One region of the Brachybacterium fresconis genome, then DNA from elsewhere that is predicted to be linked to it. Evidence: predicted binding sites of a transcription regulator. Region 1 holds the regulator's gene; the other holds the start of a gene.
The links. Region 1 encodes HrcA, which represses chaperone genes, less so after heat shock. Its sites were predicted from a motif close to TTNGCACTCGNNNNNNNCGAGTGCNAA; they were not measured.
Positions count from the first base shown of each region.

Region 2: groL (chaperonin GroEL) is a predicted target of HrcA. The motif match lies at 4,867-4,893, and genes of this name have one in related genera.

Region 1 covers NZ_JAGIOC010000001.1:602,908-610,437, reverse strand. The annotation lists gene hemW (radical SAM family heme chaperone HemW) at 1-120, shown strand, start outside; gene JOF44_RS02780 (iron chaperone) at 200-571, shown strand; gene JOF44_RS02775 (DUF4870 domain-containing protein) at 685-1,659, opposite strand; gene JOF44_RS02770 (DUF3097 family protein) at 1,792-2,688, opposite strand; gene hrcA (heat-inducible transcriptional repressor HrcA) at 2,834-3,844, shown strand; gene dnaJ (molecular chaperone DnaJ) at 3,951-5,087, shown strand; gene JOF44_RS02755 (16S rRNA (uracil(1498)-N(3))-methyltransferase) at 5,115-5,903, shown strand; gene JOF44_RS02750 (ABC transporter ATP-binding protein) at 6,105-7,100, shown strand; gene JOF44_RS02745 (ABC transporter permease) at 7,097-7,530, shown strand, end outside.
Region 2 covers NZ_JAGIOC010000001.1:3,879,744-3,887,273, reverse strand. The annotation lists gene JOF44_RS17215 (hypothetical protein) at 703-1,200, opposite strand; gene JOF44_RS17210 (hypothetical protein) at 1,197-1,616, opposite strand; gene JOF44_RS17205 (hypothetical protein) at 1,640-2,794, opposite strand; gene groL (chaperonin GroEL) at 3,034-4,680, opposite strand; gene JOF44_RS17195 (LytR C-terminal domain-containing protein) at 5,037-5,633, opposite strand; gene JOF44_RS20855 (DUF3263 domain-containing protein) at 5,718-6,194, opposite strand; gene JOF44_RS17185 (uracil-DNA glycosylase) at 6,272-6,949, shown strand; gene JOF44_RS17180 (hypothetical protein) at 7,027-7,530, opposite strand, start outside.

The sequences.
Region 1 (7,530 bases):
CTCGACGTCCACCGCGAACGGGGGCATCTGGATGCCGAGGCCCTCGCCACCGGGCGCGCGGTGCTGACCCGCCAGGGCCGGCTGCTGGCCGACGCGGTGATCCGCGACCTCGTGCTCTGACAGACGTCGATCGCGTCGTGACCGCCACCGAGCTCGACCGGGTCTCGACGGCCGGGCGGACGAGGACCAGACTGGGGTGATGACCAAACCCACCACGATCGACGAGCACCTCGCAGGCCTCGACGAACGCGCCGCCTCCCGGCTGCGTGAGCTGCGTGCTCTGATCCACGACGCCGCCCCGGAGGTGACCGAAGCCCTCAAGTGGGGGAACCCGGCCTTCCTCCACCCCAGCGGGATGATCCTGGTGATCGTGGGGACCTATGCCGGCCACGCGAATCTCGCCGTCACGCCGAGCACCCGGGAGGCCTTCACCGCCGAGCTCGCGGAGTTCGAGACCGGCAAGGGCACGGTGAAGCTGCCCTACGACCAGCCCATTCCGACGGATCTTCTGCGCCGGATGGTCGCCTACCGTCTGACGGAGTACGAGCAGCGCGGCGTGACCTGGATGTAGCCCGGGCGACCGCGCAGCGGGAGCGAGAAGCGCTGACCCACGACAACGCCGCGCCCCCGGAGACCGTGGCGATCTCCGGGGGCGCGGCGTTCACTGCCCGCAGGCTGCGGCGATCAGCGGAACATCCGCAGGTTCACCGGGTAGTTCCACCATTCACCCTGGTAGGCCTTGACGGCGCCGATGATCGCGAAGATCGCCTGGACCACTGTCGGCACGAACATCAATCCGAACAGGACGGCGCCGATGCCGAAGGTGACGATCGTGATGATCGTGAACAGCACGCCCATCACGAGAGAGACGATCAGCGCGGCGATGGTGCCGTTCAGCGCTTCGGCGGCGTTGTAGCGCACGAAGCGGTGGCGGTCCTTGAACACCACGAACAGCACGATCTGGGCGATGAGACCGCCGATGAACGGGATGACGAACTGCAGCAGCGCGGCCAGGTGCACCACGAGCGCCCACGTCTTCGCGTCGGAGTCGTTCATCCCCTGCCCGGACAGCGGGCCCTCGTAGATGCCCTTGAAGCCGGGCGGGGGAGTGTTCAGGTCGACGGCGCCGGGTGCGGCGTACCCCTCGGGGCCGCCCCCGTACGAGCCCTGCGGACCGTAGGTGGCCTGGGGGCCGGGCGCGCCCTGCGCGTCGTAGGTGCCCTGAGGGTCGTCGATGGCCAGCGGATCATAGGAGGCCTGCGAGGCGTCGGTCGAGCCGGGTCCGGTCTGCTGACCCGGCTGACCCTGCTGACCGGGAGCGCCGTACGGGCTCTGCGGACCAGCCTGGCCCCGCGGACCGGGGGCATCGGCAGGAGCGCCGTAGGGGTCCTGACCGGTCGACGGGGACGGGGCGGAGAAGCCCTGGGCCGCGGGGGCCCTCCCCGTGCTGTCGTCGTAGGCGTAGGGATCGTGCGGATGCAGCGCCGGATTGGAGGTCGGGCTGCCCTGGTGCTGCTCGGGGAGGCCCTGCTGCTCGGGGTCGCCCTGCGGCGCCGGGGCGTCCTGGGGCGCGGCGGTCCAGCCCGGGCTCTGCTGCTCGGGGGAGGCGCTGCCGGGCTCGGTTCCGTACGGGTCGTGCGGGTGCGGAGTCTGGCTCATGGTTCCTTCTTCGAACGGGCCGACCGGGAGGGCCGACGTCGGACTGACCCCCTCAGCCTAGCCAGTGAGATCCCGGTCGTCCCCGGGGCGTGCCGCCATGTCGGGTGGGGGATTGCCCCCAGGTCCTGGGCGTCAGGACGGATCGACCGTCACGAAGTCGATGAGCTCCTCGATGCGCCCCGACAGGGAGGGTTCGACATCGGCGTAGGAGCGCACGGTCGACAGGATCCGCTGCCAGCCGATGCCGATGTCGGCCGAGTCCTCATGCGGCCAGCCCAGCGCCGCGAGGGAGCCGACCTTGATGTCGGTGCCCTTGGGGATGTGCGGCCACTCCCGCAGCCCGACGCGCGCCGGGCGCACCGCCTGCCAGACGTCGACGTAGGGATGTCCGAGCACCTCGACGTTCCCGCGGGCACCGGGCAGCTTCATGACCTCGGCCGCGATGCGCGACTCCTTCGACCCGGGCACCAGGTGGTCGACCAGGATGCCGAGCCGGCGACCGGCCGACGGACCGAAGGCCTCGACGCGTTCGACGAGGTTGTCCGCGCCTTCGAGCTGCTCGACAACGATCCCCTCGATGCGCAGGTCGTGCCCCCACACCTTCTGCACCAGCTCGGCATCGTGCGTGCCCTCGACCCAGATCCTCGAGGCACGGGCGGTGCGGGCCCTCGCCCCCTCGACATAGACGGAGCCGCTCGCGGAGCGCTTGCGCACCGGGGCCAGAGCGCGCGGTGCGGCCCGGGTGAGCAGCACCGGTTCCCCGTCGATCATGAAGCCCGGACCGAGCGGGAAGGTGCGGCGCGCGCCACGGCCGTCCTCGAGCTCGACGACCACCTCTCCGGCGATCTTCTCCACGCGGGTGATGGCACCGGTGAAGCCGGTGCCGGCCTCCTCGACGACGAGGTCGCGCTGGGCGGGGACCTCGCGGGCGACGGGGCGGCGACGATGATGGGCGGGCGGACCGGAGGACAGCACGTCGGGGCCGTACCGGTCGGGGAAGCGATCGGAAGCTGCAGGCACGCGCGACACCTTACCCCCGTGGCGAACGCCTCCCCGCGAGCATCGCCGGGGGCGCGTAGGATTGGCACTCGGCACGGGCAGGTGCCAGATCTCGTCCTGGCGACGCTGGTCACGCCCGTCGGACCCGATGACCGCAACGCACGGAACGCAGGAGGTGAGGGACACGGACGCCCGGAAGCTGCAGATCCTCGGCGCGATCGTCGAGGACTACGTCTCCACCCGTGAGCCCGTCGGCTCCAAGTCCCTGCTGGACCGTCACGAGCTCGGGGTCTCCGCCGCCACGGTGCGCAACGACATGTCGCTGCTCGAGGAGGAGGGGCTGATCCATCAGCCCCACACCTCCGCCGGCCGTGTTCCCACCGACAAGGGGTATCGCGCCTTCGTCGACCATGTCGCGACCGTCAAGCCGCTGTCGGCCCCCGAGCGCAGCGCGATCCGCACCCTGCTGGAGGACTCCGGTGACGTCGAGGAGCTCCTCGGCCGCACCGTGCGCCTGATGGCGCAGCTCACCCAGCAGGTCGCGATGGTGCAGTACCCGTCCCGGCGTCAGGCTCGGGTCCGCCACGTCGAGCTGGTCAAGGTCGCCGATTCGCTGCTCCTGGTCGTGCTGATCACGGAGTCCGGTCGGGTCGATCAGCGCACCGTCCCGGTGCTCGCGGCCCAGCCCGCCGAGTACTACCTCGACCTGCGCGACCAGATGAATCGGGCCATCTCCGGCCGAGAGGTCACCGATCTCGCCACGCCCCTGGCCACCCTGCTCGAGACGCTCCCGGCGCTCGAGCGGACCTCGGCCCAGGAAGTGGCCGATGCGCTCGTGTCCCTGGCGGCGACGCGGGCGGAGGACCGGATCATGCTGGCCGGGACCGCCAACATCGCCCGCTCCGCCGAGGACTTCGCCCGCAACGTGGAGCCCCTGCTGGACGTGCTCGAAGAGCAGCTGGTGCTGATGCGCCTGTTCACCGAGATGCACGCCTCGCCCGGAGCGGTCGAGGTGCGGATCGGCTCGGAGCTGCATGATCGCGCCCTGCATCAGGCCGCGCTCGTCGGCGCGGGATATGGTGCGGGATCGCATCTGGCGATCCTCGGCCCCAGCCGCATGGACTACGCCGCAGGTATCTCGACCGTCCAGGCCATCGCCCGCTACGTGTCCCGCTACCTCGAATGACCTCCCGGCGCGCGCTCGCGCGCCGATCCGCCAGCCCCACCGCCCGGTGCCCGCCGCCGCACGCCGCGGCCCGGCCACCCCGACTCCCCGGTAAGGAATCCTCACCGTGAACGACGACTACTACGAGCTCCTCGGCGTCTCCCGCGACGCCTCCACCGAGGAGATCAAGAAGGCGTACCGGAAGCTCGCCCGGACGCTGCACCCCGACGTGAACCCCGACCCGGAGGCGGCGGAGAAGTTCAAGAAGGTCTCCCAGGCCTACGAGACGCTCTCCCATTCCGACAAGCGCCGCCAGTACGACATGGGCGGCGGCCCGGGCACGGGCGGCGGTGGCGGCTTCGGCGGCTTCGGCGGAGGCGCCGGCTTCGACGTCAACGACATCTTCGACATGTTCGCCGGCGCCGCCGGCATGCGCGGCGGACGCGGCCAGGGCCCCGTGCCGCGGCAGCGCCGCGGAGGCGACGTGCTGCGGCGGGTGCGGATCGACCTGCGCGACGTGGTCTTCGGCACCGAGGAGGAGGTCACCTTCCGCACCGCCGAACAGTGCGAGCGCTGCGACGGCTCCTGCTGCGAGCCGGGCACCAGCCCCACGCGCTGCACCGCCTGCAACGGCTCCGGCCACGTCCAGCGCGTCGCCCAGTCGCTGCTGGGGCAGATGGTGACCATGGCCCCGTGCCCCACCTGCGAGGGTCACGGCGACGTCATCGAGAGCCCCTGCACCAGCTGCTCCGGGCACGGTCGCACCCCGGCCGAGCGCACCGTCACCGTGAAGGTCCCCTCCGGGGTCGAGAACGGCACCCGCATCCAGCTGCGCGGCCAGGGCGAGGTCGGCGAGGCGGGCGGCCCCTCCGGAGACCTCTTCATCGAGCTCGCCGTCGTCGACCACGAGATGTTCGACCGCGACGGCGAGGACCTCGTGACCACCATGGCGGTCCCGATGACCTCCGCCGCCCTCGGTGCGACCATCCCGCTTGAGACCTTCGACGGCAATCAGGACATCGACGTCAAGCCGGGCGCCCAGCCCGGGGACGAGATCACCCTCAAGGGCCTCGGCGTGACCCCGCTGCGCCGCGAGCGCCGCGGCGACATCCGTGTGGTCCTCGACGTCGACGTTCCCACCACGCTCAGCGAGCAGGAGCGTGAGCTGCTCGAGCAGTTCGCCGCGCTGCGCGGGGACGAGACCACCCGCCGCAAGGGCCACGGCCCCTTCTCCAAGCTCCGCGATCGCCTGCGCGACCTCTGAGCGACCGACGACGGCAGCAGGTCTGACATGCCCACCACCCCGCCCGGGTTCCTGATCCTCGACGACGCCCTCGCCGCCGCGCGCGAGGGCGAGGCCCTGACCCTGGACGGGGAGGAGGGGCGGCACGCCGCCAAGGTCGCGCGCCTCGGCGTGGGGGAGCAGATCCTCCTCACCGACGCCCCCGGGCGTCAGGTGCTCGCCGAGGTCACCGCCGCCCGCAAGGAGTCGCTCGAGCTGTCCTTGCTGGCTGACCCGAGTCCCGCGGTCGAGCGCCTGCCGCGCCTGAGTCTGGTCCAGGCCCTGGCCACCGGTGGTCGCGACGAGCAGGCGATCGAATCCGCCACCGAGCTCGGCGTCGACCGGGTGGTGCCGTGGATCGCACGCCGCTCCGTCTCGATCTGGCGGGGGGAGAAGCTCGCCAAGGGCCGCGCCCGCTGGGCAGGGACGGTGCGGGCGGCCGTGAAGCAGTGCCGCCGTCCCGGGATCCCTGCGGTCGATGCCCCGGTGACGGGCGCCCAGCTCACCGACGCTCTCGGTGAGCTCGCCGCCGACCGGACCCTCGTGCTGGTCCTGCACGAGCAGGAATCGGTGGCGCTGATGAGCCTCGGCGAGCAGCTGCGTGCGGCCAGCGCGGACGGGATCGAGGAGATCGTCGTGATCGTCGGCCCCGAGGGCGGCATCGACCCCGACGAGCTCGACGCCCTCCGCGCGGCCGGCGCCCGCTCGGTGCTGCTGGGCCCCGAGGTGCTGCGCTCCTCGACCGCCGGTCCCGCCGCGCTCGCGGTGCTCAGCAGCCTCGTCGGCCGCTGGGGCTGAGCGGGCCCGACCGCCCGCCGGGGCCGACTCGCCACCGCCCGTCGGGACCCAGACATCGCCTCCCGCGGGCCGTCCGGCGTCCCCGCGATCTGCGAAAAGCGGGTGATCCGCGGCACCCTGCTGTGTAGGGTCGGTCACCATGACCCCGGACGCCCTGCTGCCCGCCGCCTCCGCGTCAGGACGGACGAGGGGCGAGGGGCGATGATCCTCGCCGAGAACCTGGTCAAGGAGTTCACCCGGCCCCAGCGCGTCCAGGGTCGCTTCTCCGGACTGCGCTCCTTCCTCAGCACCCGGACCGTCACCAGCCGTGCCGTCGACGACATCTCGCTGCGCATCGACGACGGAGAGATCGTGGGCTACCTCGGCCCCAACGGCGCGGGGAAGTCCACCACCATCAAGATGCTCACCGGCATCCTCGTGCCCACTTCCGGGCACATCGAGGTCGAGGGGATCGTGCCGTGGAAGGACCGCCGGGCCAACGCCCGCAGCATCGGGGCCGTGTTCGGCCAGCGCACCCAGCTGTGGACCGACCTCCCGCTGCGGGAATCCTTCGCCCTGATCGCCAAGCTGTACGGAATGGGCGCCGCCGAGTACCGGCGCTCGCTGGAGACCTTCGTGGACCTGCTGGAGATGGGCCCGTTCCTGGACACCGCCGTGCGGTCGCTGTCGCTGGGACAGCGGATGCGCGGAGACATCGTCGCCGCGATGCTGTACCGGCCCCCGGTGCTCTATCTCGACGAGCCCACCGTCGGACTCGACGTCGTCGCCAAGGCCCGGATCCGCGACTTCATCGCCGAGCAGAACCGCACCGAGGGCACCACGGTGCTGCTGACCACCCACGACATCGCGGACGTCGAGCAGCTCGCCCAGCGCGTGGTCATCATCGACGAAGGACGGATCCTCTACGACGGCGACCTCGAGAGCCTCCGCGCCCGCTACGCCCCCTTCCGCGAGATCGTGGTCAGCGCCCCGGCGGTCTCCGAGGACGTCGACGTGCCGGGACTGACGCTGACGCGCCTGGTCCCCGCCGGTGACGAGATGCGCGCCACGTTCCGCTTCGACCCGGCCGAGGTCCCGGCCCCGGCCGCGATCGGGCGCCTCACCGGCACCCTGGAGATCACCGATCTCTCCTCCCGCGAACCGAACGTCGAGGACGTCATCCGTCAGATCTACACGGAGCGGGGCGTGCGGGCGTGAGCATCGCGGCACCTCCGCGGCAGGACGCCCTGCTGCTCGAGGGCATCCGGGCCTCCATCGCCCACGCCGCTCGCGCCCAGTTCGCCTTCCGCGCCTCGACCTGGACCGGGATCGTCGGCTGCGTGCTGCAGGTGATCCTCGTGCACCTGGTGTGGAGCGCGGTCTACGGCGGCCGCACCGACGTCGCCGGCGTCGCCCAGGTCGACGCCATCACCTATGCCGTTCTCGGCGTGCTGACCACCACCGTCTTCCAGCCGTTCATGTTCGACTCGATGCTGGGACGGCTGCGCACCGGAGCCATCGCCTTCGATGTGATGCGACCGATCTCCGCCGTGCCGCTGGCCCTGGCCCGCCAGGTCGGCGGCACCGTGGGCCAGCTGCCCGCCGCCGCCACCGCCCTCGGGGTGGGCCTGGCGCTCGGAGCGATCGC
Region 2 (7,530 bases), 3.3 Mb from region 1:
CCGGTCGTGCCAGACGTGCGCCATCGCGGTGAGGGACTTTCTTCGACCTTCGAGGAGATCGACGTCGGCGACGAGAGTCGTCGGTCGAGCCGTGCCTGACGGAGTTGCCGGTCCGCTGAGAAGGTACCCCTCGGCGTCGGCGACAAGGCTGCCCCCGACCCAGTCGACCCCGCGCTCCGGGCCGCAGCGATCGGCGACGACGATCGGGATCCGGTACGTGGCCGCAGCCGCTTGTCACCCTCGACGACGACCAGGATCTCGGCCGTGCCGTCCTCGCCCGCAGCCGAGGCCTTCAGCGAGCGCTTCGCCCCCGGCAGGCACCGAGACCGCATCCAGCCGGTTGAGCTCGACGGTCTCCGTGCCCTCCTCCGTCTCGAAAGTCACCTCCCAGGTGCCGGTGCGCGACCAGCACCTGGTGCCGATCGACGCTGTGCTCGAGGACGCCCTCCCCCTCTGCCGCACGGAGCCAGGCGACCGAGAACGAGTGGGGATCGTGCAGCGGCGGGACATCGCGGACCTGCTCCGTCAGCCCATGCCGATCACGAGCGACAGTTCTGCGCGCCCTCCGGGGAGCGCGGAGCACAGGAAGGGCAGGGTCTGCCAGGTACGGCTCTCGGCCTGCATCCCGCGGGGAGTTCATGGACTGGTTCCAGAAGTTCCGACGGGGACACAGGACGGCAGGACGGCAGGACGACGGTCGTGTCAGTTCCCTGCCTCGCTGAGCCGGATCCTGACCGTCCGCGGTTCAGCGTCGTCGATCAGCACGATCCGGTCGTACGGAGTTCCCTGCACGGACGCCTCCTCGATCCGCCAGGTATCCGGGACGTCGTCGATGTCGAGCGCATCCTTGACCTTCTGCGGGGTGACCCATGCCCGTCCCACCCCATCCGGGTCGCCGTAGCTCTCGAGCACCCAGGTCTCGATCTCCGCCGCCGGCGCCGTCAGGCTCAGCTCGACGGCCCAGAGCTCGAACTCGGAGATCGTCCCGCTCGAGCTCAGCTGGGATTCGGCGTCGTCCGGCAGCGGCGCCAGCTGCGCCCTCGCCAGGACCTCGTCTGCGGTGTCAGGGGGATCGGCCGCCTCCGTCTCCCTCGAGACCTCGATATCGGTGCCGCCGTCGCATCCGACCAGGGCGAACACCGCGGCGGACCCTGCGGCGAGCAGAAGGGTGCGGCGCTCCATCGGTCTGCGCGCTCTCACCAGCGGTCCTCCGCAACGGCGTCGAGGGTCGGACAGATCCCGACGATCACCGTCGCCGGTTCGGCATCATCGATCAGGAGATACCGCTCCCGCTCCAGCCCGGCAGGCTTCGAGCGGCTCAGTCTCCAGGTATTCGGAACGGTCCCGATTCCGAGCGCGTCACCCACGTTCTCGTACGTCACCCATGCTCTGCCGGGACCTCCACCGACGCCGAAGGACTGCTCGAGCCACCCGCGGAGCGATGCTTCTTCCAGGCGGAATCTCAGGATGATCACCTCCCGCCCGTCCTGACGCCGGCGCACGGCGTGCTCGACCGGTGCCTTGACGACGGCAAGCCCCACCGAGCGCAGCAGAGCGTCGGCGTCACGCGTGCCCCCACCGTCCCCGATCGAGGGGACGCTCAACTCCGACGACATGGGATCCTCCTTCCGGATCGCACTCATGGGCCTGTGTGCGTCGACCGCTCGGACGCCCCGACGATGTTGTACTCCCGCGCCAGACCGGACTGGTGGAGACCTTGCATCTGAGTATCCGACACGTTGATCTCGTCCGGGTATCCCGGCACCCAGTCCGGGACATCGATGTTGACCCCCTTGCCGGTGTCCCAGTTGTACCGGTCCCGAAGGTTGACTGCCGTGTCGACCTCGTAGGTCCAGTCACCACCGGGGTCGTCCGGAGGATACGCCGTGACCGTCCCCGTCTGGTTGTAGTCGAACGAACCGGTCGCATAGAAGTACTTCTCGCTCTCGGACTTCGACGCCTGGCCGCCCTCCCAGTCGGTATTCACCGGGAAGGTGACCGGACCGGTCGCCCCGCTCTGCTGTGCTTGGGAGATCGCTTCCTGCCCGATCGAACTGCGCTGTTCGGACACCGCGGTGGAGAACTCCGGAACCTCCTCGATCATGTCGTCGACATCGATCGCCATGTCCTCGCCGGTGTTGTCCAAGTAGTGCTCCAGGTTGTCGGAGGCGGCACCCTTGCCCGTGAAGCGCCCACCCAGCACCAAGTCCTCGGCGAGGTCCCGGTTGTCGCGGTCCTCCTGGGTCGGCTCCCGCGAGTCCCAGGCGCCGGACCCCGAGTCCGCCGGTTCCCAGGCAGGGGGTTCCGGTGAGTCGGCGCTGGTCCCCGGGACCCCTGGTCCCAGGCCGTTGCCGGGATACGGGTCGGGTCCGGTGATGGTGCCGTCCGGGTTCGGGGGACCGTCTTCCTCCGCCCCGTCGCGGCCGGCCTCGGCCGTCACGGGAACATCGGCACCGCCGGACCCTCGATCGTCTCCCCACGAGGTCGGAACCACACTGCCGGCCGGCGTCGTCGTGACGCCGGGATCCGATGCTCCCTCGGATGTCCGGTCCTGCTGGTCGGCGTGCTCCCCGAGCTCTGCCGCGGAATCTCGCAGGCGCTGAACCATCTGCCCCCATCCGTCGGTGACGGGGTCGAGGAACTCCTGCTGGAAGCGCTGGGCGTCCACGCCCTCCCACGGCACGGACCGGACTGTCACGGAGAGGGCGACAAGGAGATCGGCGGCATGCTCGGACGTCTGCTCCATCCGCTGCGAGAGCCGACGCATCTGCTCGGTATCTGCTCCGCAGAACATGGTTCTCCTTCGTCGGTCAGGCGTCTTCCGTCGCTCCCTGAGCTTAGGGTCCCGCGGCAGTCCCGACGATGGGGAGAACTCCCCAGCCCTCAGCAGCGCGACGGGCCCCGACCCTCCGTCAGGAGAGTCGGGGCCCGTGACGCTCAGGCGAACCGAACGTGATCACCAGATCTCGATGTACTGATCTCCTACCGCTCGCAAGCTCGCAGTACGTCGATCAGCCATGAGGCTGGGCTGGATCACATCATGCCGCCCATGCCTCCCATACCGCCCATGCCGCCCATGTCGTCGCCGCCGCCACCGGCGGGGGCCGGCTCCGGCTTGTCGGCCACGACGGCCTCGGTGGTCAGGAACAGGCCCGCGATGGACGCCGCGTTCTGCAGCGCCGAGCGGGTGACCTTGACCGGGTCGATGATGCCGGCGGCGAGGAGATCCTCGTAGGCACCGGTGGCCGCGTTCAGGCCCTGGCCCACAGGCAGGGACTTGACCTTCTCGGCCACGACGCCGCCCTCGAGACCGGCGTTGACCGCGATCTGCTTGAGCGGGGCCTCGATGGCGACCTTGACGATGTTCGCCCCCGTGGCCTCGTCGTCCGTGAGGTGGAGCGAGTCGAAGGTGTCCTTGCCCGCCTGCAGCAGCGAGACGCCGCCACCTGCGACGACGCCCTCGTCCACGGCGGCCTTGGCGTTGCGCACGGCATCTTCGATGCGGTGCTTGCGCTCCTTGAGCTCGACCTCGGTGGCGGCACCGGCCCGGATGACGGCCACGCCGCCGGCCAGCTTCGCCAGACGCTCCTGGAGCTTCTCGCGGTCGTAGTCCGAGTCCGAGTTCTCGATCTCGTTGCGGATCTGCGAGACGCGGCCGGCGATGCGCTCGGCGTCGCCGGTGCCCTCGACGATGGTGGTCTCGTCCTTGGTCACGACGATCTTGCGGGCCTGGCCGAGCTGCTCGAGACCAGCGGTCTCCAGCTTGAGGCCGACCTCCTCGGAGATGACCTGGCCACCCGTGAGGATCGCCATGTCCTCCAGCATCGCCTTGCGGCGGTCGCCGAAGCCGGGGGCCTTGACGGCCACGGACTTGAAGGAGCCCTTGAGCTTGTTGACGACGAGCACCGCGAGGGCCTCGCCCTCGACGTCCTCGGCGAGGATCGCCAGGGGCTTGCCGGCCTGGATGACCTTCTCCAGCAGCGGCAGCAGGTCCTTGACCGAGGAGACCTTGGAGGACAGCAGGAGGATGTAGGGATCCTCGAGCACGGTCTCCTGGCGCTCGGCGTCGGTGACGAAGTACGGCGAGATGTAGCCCTTGTCGAACCGCATCCCCTCCGTGAGCTCCAGCTCGAGGCCCATGGTGTTGGACTCCTCGACCGTGACCACGCCCTCCTTGCCGACCTTGTCCAGCGCCTCGGCGATGAGCTCGCCGATCGCCGGGTCGGCCGCGGAGATGCCCGCGGTGTGAGCGATCTGCTCCTTGGTCTCGATCTCCTTGGCCTGCTTCCGCAGGGTCTCGGAGACCGCAGCCACGGCCTGGTCGATGCCGCGCTTGAGCGCGATCGGGTTGGCACCGGCGACGACGTTGCGCAGGCCTTCCTTGACCAGGGCCTGGGCCAGCACGGTGGCGGTGGTGGTGCCGTCGCCCGCGATGTCGTCCGTCTTCTTGGCGACCTCCTTGACGAGCTCGGCGCCGATCTTCTCGTAGGGATCGTCGAGTTCGATCTCCTTGGCGATCGACACGCCGTCGTTCGTGATGGTGGGGGCGCCCCAGGACTTCTCGAGCACGACGTTGCGGCCCTTGGGGCCGAGGGTGACCTTGACGGCGTCGGCGAGCTGGTTCATACCCCGCTCGAGGCCGCGCCGGGCCTCCTCGTCGTAAGAGATGAGCTTGGCCATGATGGAATCTCTCCCGTGTGGTGTGGTGTCCACCCGACCCTGTGCCCGCGACGGACGGAACCCCACGCCGTGTTCATGTCCCACGGCGCCGGATCCCTCACGGGGTCGGAATGTTCGTGGCCGGCCGGCAGCTGCCTGTCGACCGATCAGGCTCACGACGCCCGAGTGCGGCTTCGCCATACGGCGCTGTCACTCTCGATCATCGAGTGCCAGATCATCATAAGCACTCGGAGGCGGAGAGTGCTAACTCCGCCGGGGGTGGATCACGGGTTCCGCTGTGGGCCGAGCACGCAGAACGCGCGCCGCCCTCCCGGAACGGAAGGTCGGCGCGCGCGATGCTGCGTGGGCGGGGTCGATCAGCCCTCGCCGCCGTCTCCCTCGCCGTCGCCGCCCTCGTCGGGCATCTCGACGGCCACGAAGGTCACGGGCGAGTCGTACTCGTCGCTCTGGCTCGCCTCTCCGGCGCCGACCTCGGCGGCGAGAGCCTGCGCGGTCTCCTTGTCCTCCTCGTCGCGGTAGAACACGACGGGCTCCTGCTGCTGGTTGTCGGCCGTGCTGAGGCTGACGTCCGCCCAGTCATCGCCCTCGAGGGCGTCCTGCCAGGCGCCGGCCAGGCCGTTGACGCCGCCGGCGTTGACCACCAGGACGGGAACGGACTTGTCGGCCTCCGGGGGCGCCTCCTCCTCGGAGGTCTCCTCGTCCGCGGGCGCGGAGCTGGTCTCCGACGCCGCCGGGGTGGTCGGGTCCTCGGCGCGCTCGTCGCCGCCGCCGCCCATGCCCCCGATGAGGAAGAGCAGCACGATCAGCATCACCAGCGCGGCGCCGATGATGACGATGTAGAGCAGGTTCTGACGCCAGAACGGCTCCTCGGCGCGGTGGGCGCCGTGGAAGGACACGGCGTCGGCCTCGTCGTCGAATCGGTCCGGCGGGTACGGATACTGGGAATCAGCCACGGCCCCATTAAACCTGCTCCACCCGGTGCGGCGGCGGAGCACACGCCCCGGGAGCGGGTCTGTCGGGCGACGCGGTGGGAACCCTCAGGCGACCTGGTCGGGCCCGTCGACGGAGGCGGGGCCGTGCTCGGAGGTCCGTCGGCCGCGCAGGCGGTGGACCACCGCGGGGGCGGCACGCAGGGCCGCAGGATCGTCGAGCAGGGCGTTCAGACGCACGTAATAGGCCACCTTGGAGATCCCGATCTCCTCGCGGATCGCGCGCTCCTTGGCGCCGACGTAGCGGAAGGTGCGGGACTCGAGGGCGAGGATCTGCCGGTCCCGCTCCGTGAGCGCGCCCTGCGGTCCGGGCAGTGACGTATCGGACATCGGCGCGGGAGTGTCGACGGTCCCGGCGCTGTCGTCGTCCTGCGTCGGCCCGGCGGCCGGATCGGTCGATCGCCCATCGTCCGGCGTCGGTCCATCCTGCGCCGGCCCGTGCTGCGCCGGCCCGTCCTGCGTCGATCCGTCCGGCGCCGCGACAGGCGCGGCGTCCGGGGCGGGGCCGGCGGATCGGAGGGGCATGGCAGGAGGCTACGCGGTCGCCCGCGTCGGCCCGGGGCGGCTCGCCGCCTCCCGGCCGACGATGGAAGACTGCTCACATGCCGAAGCCTCTGACCGAGATCATCAGTGCCGACTGGGCCCGGGCCCTCGCCCCCGCGGAGGACCGGATCCACATGGTGGGAGAGTTCCTCCGCACCGAGGTCGAATCCGGCCGCGGGTACCTCCCGGCCGGGGACCGGGTGCTGGCGGCCTTCACCCGGCCGATGCAGGAGGTGCGGGTGCTCATCGTCGGTCAGGATCCCTATCCCACGCCGGGCCATCCGATCGGGCTCTCCTTCGCCGTGGACGCTGACGTGCGCCCGCTGCCGCGGTCGCTGACGAACATCTACACCGAGCTCGAGAGCGATCTGGGGATCCCCCGGGCCTCCCATGGCGACCTCACTGCCTGGCAGGACCAGGGGGTGCTGCTGCTGAACCGGGTGCTCACCGTCACCCCCGGCGCTCCGGCCTCGCACCGCCGACGGGGCTGGGAGGAGATCACCGAGCTCGCGATCCGCGCCCTCGTCGAACGGGGCGGCCCGCTGGTGGCGATCCTGTGGGGGCGCGACGCCCAGTCCCTGATCCCGATGCTCGGGCAGGTTCCGCATCTGGCGAGCCCGCATCCGAGCCCGCTGTCGGCCTCCCGCGGCTTCTTCGGCTCCCGTCCGTTCTCCGGCGCCAATGCGCTGCTGGAGCAGCAGGGCGCGGAGGGCATCGACTGGCGGATCCCCGCCTGAGTCGACGGGTGCGCGGCCGACGAGCCCGAGACGGCGCGCACCACCGCAGTCCCGTGCCGCGTCGCGTCGTCACCGCCTCAGGCGGCGTCGGTCCACGTCCAGCTGTCCAGGATCGTCCGGACCTCGGGGGACAGCTCGGTGCTCCCGTGCGTCTCGACGGCGACCTGGAGCACCAGGTCCCCGACGTCGGCGCAGTACATCTCGGCCACGGCCTCCTGACCGGCGTGCTCACCCGTGGCGCGATAGCCGGGCACCTCCCGGCCGTCGAGGGTGGCCGACTCGATCGTCTCCGGCGGCCCCGGATCGTCCCAGCCGTAGCCGACGAACCCCGACTGGCTCTCGCATTCCTTCAGAGCGTGCAGGTCGGCGTCGAACACGTACACGACCACGGAGTTCGTGGCGAACTCGTCATAGGCGTCGTCCGGGATCTCCTCGTCGGCGACCTCGAGCACCATCCCGTACTCCGACTCATCGGCGGTGATCTCGCGGGAGAACCAGGTCGCGGGGTACTGCACGGAGAAGTACTCCCCGGAGTGCTGCGCCGTCTCGGGCGCCGTCGTCTCGTCCTGCCCGCCGCGGGT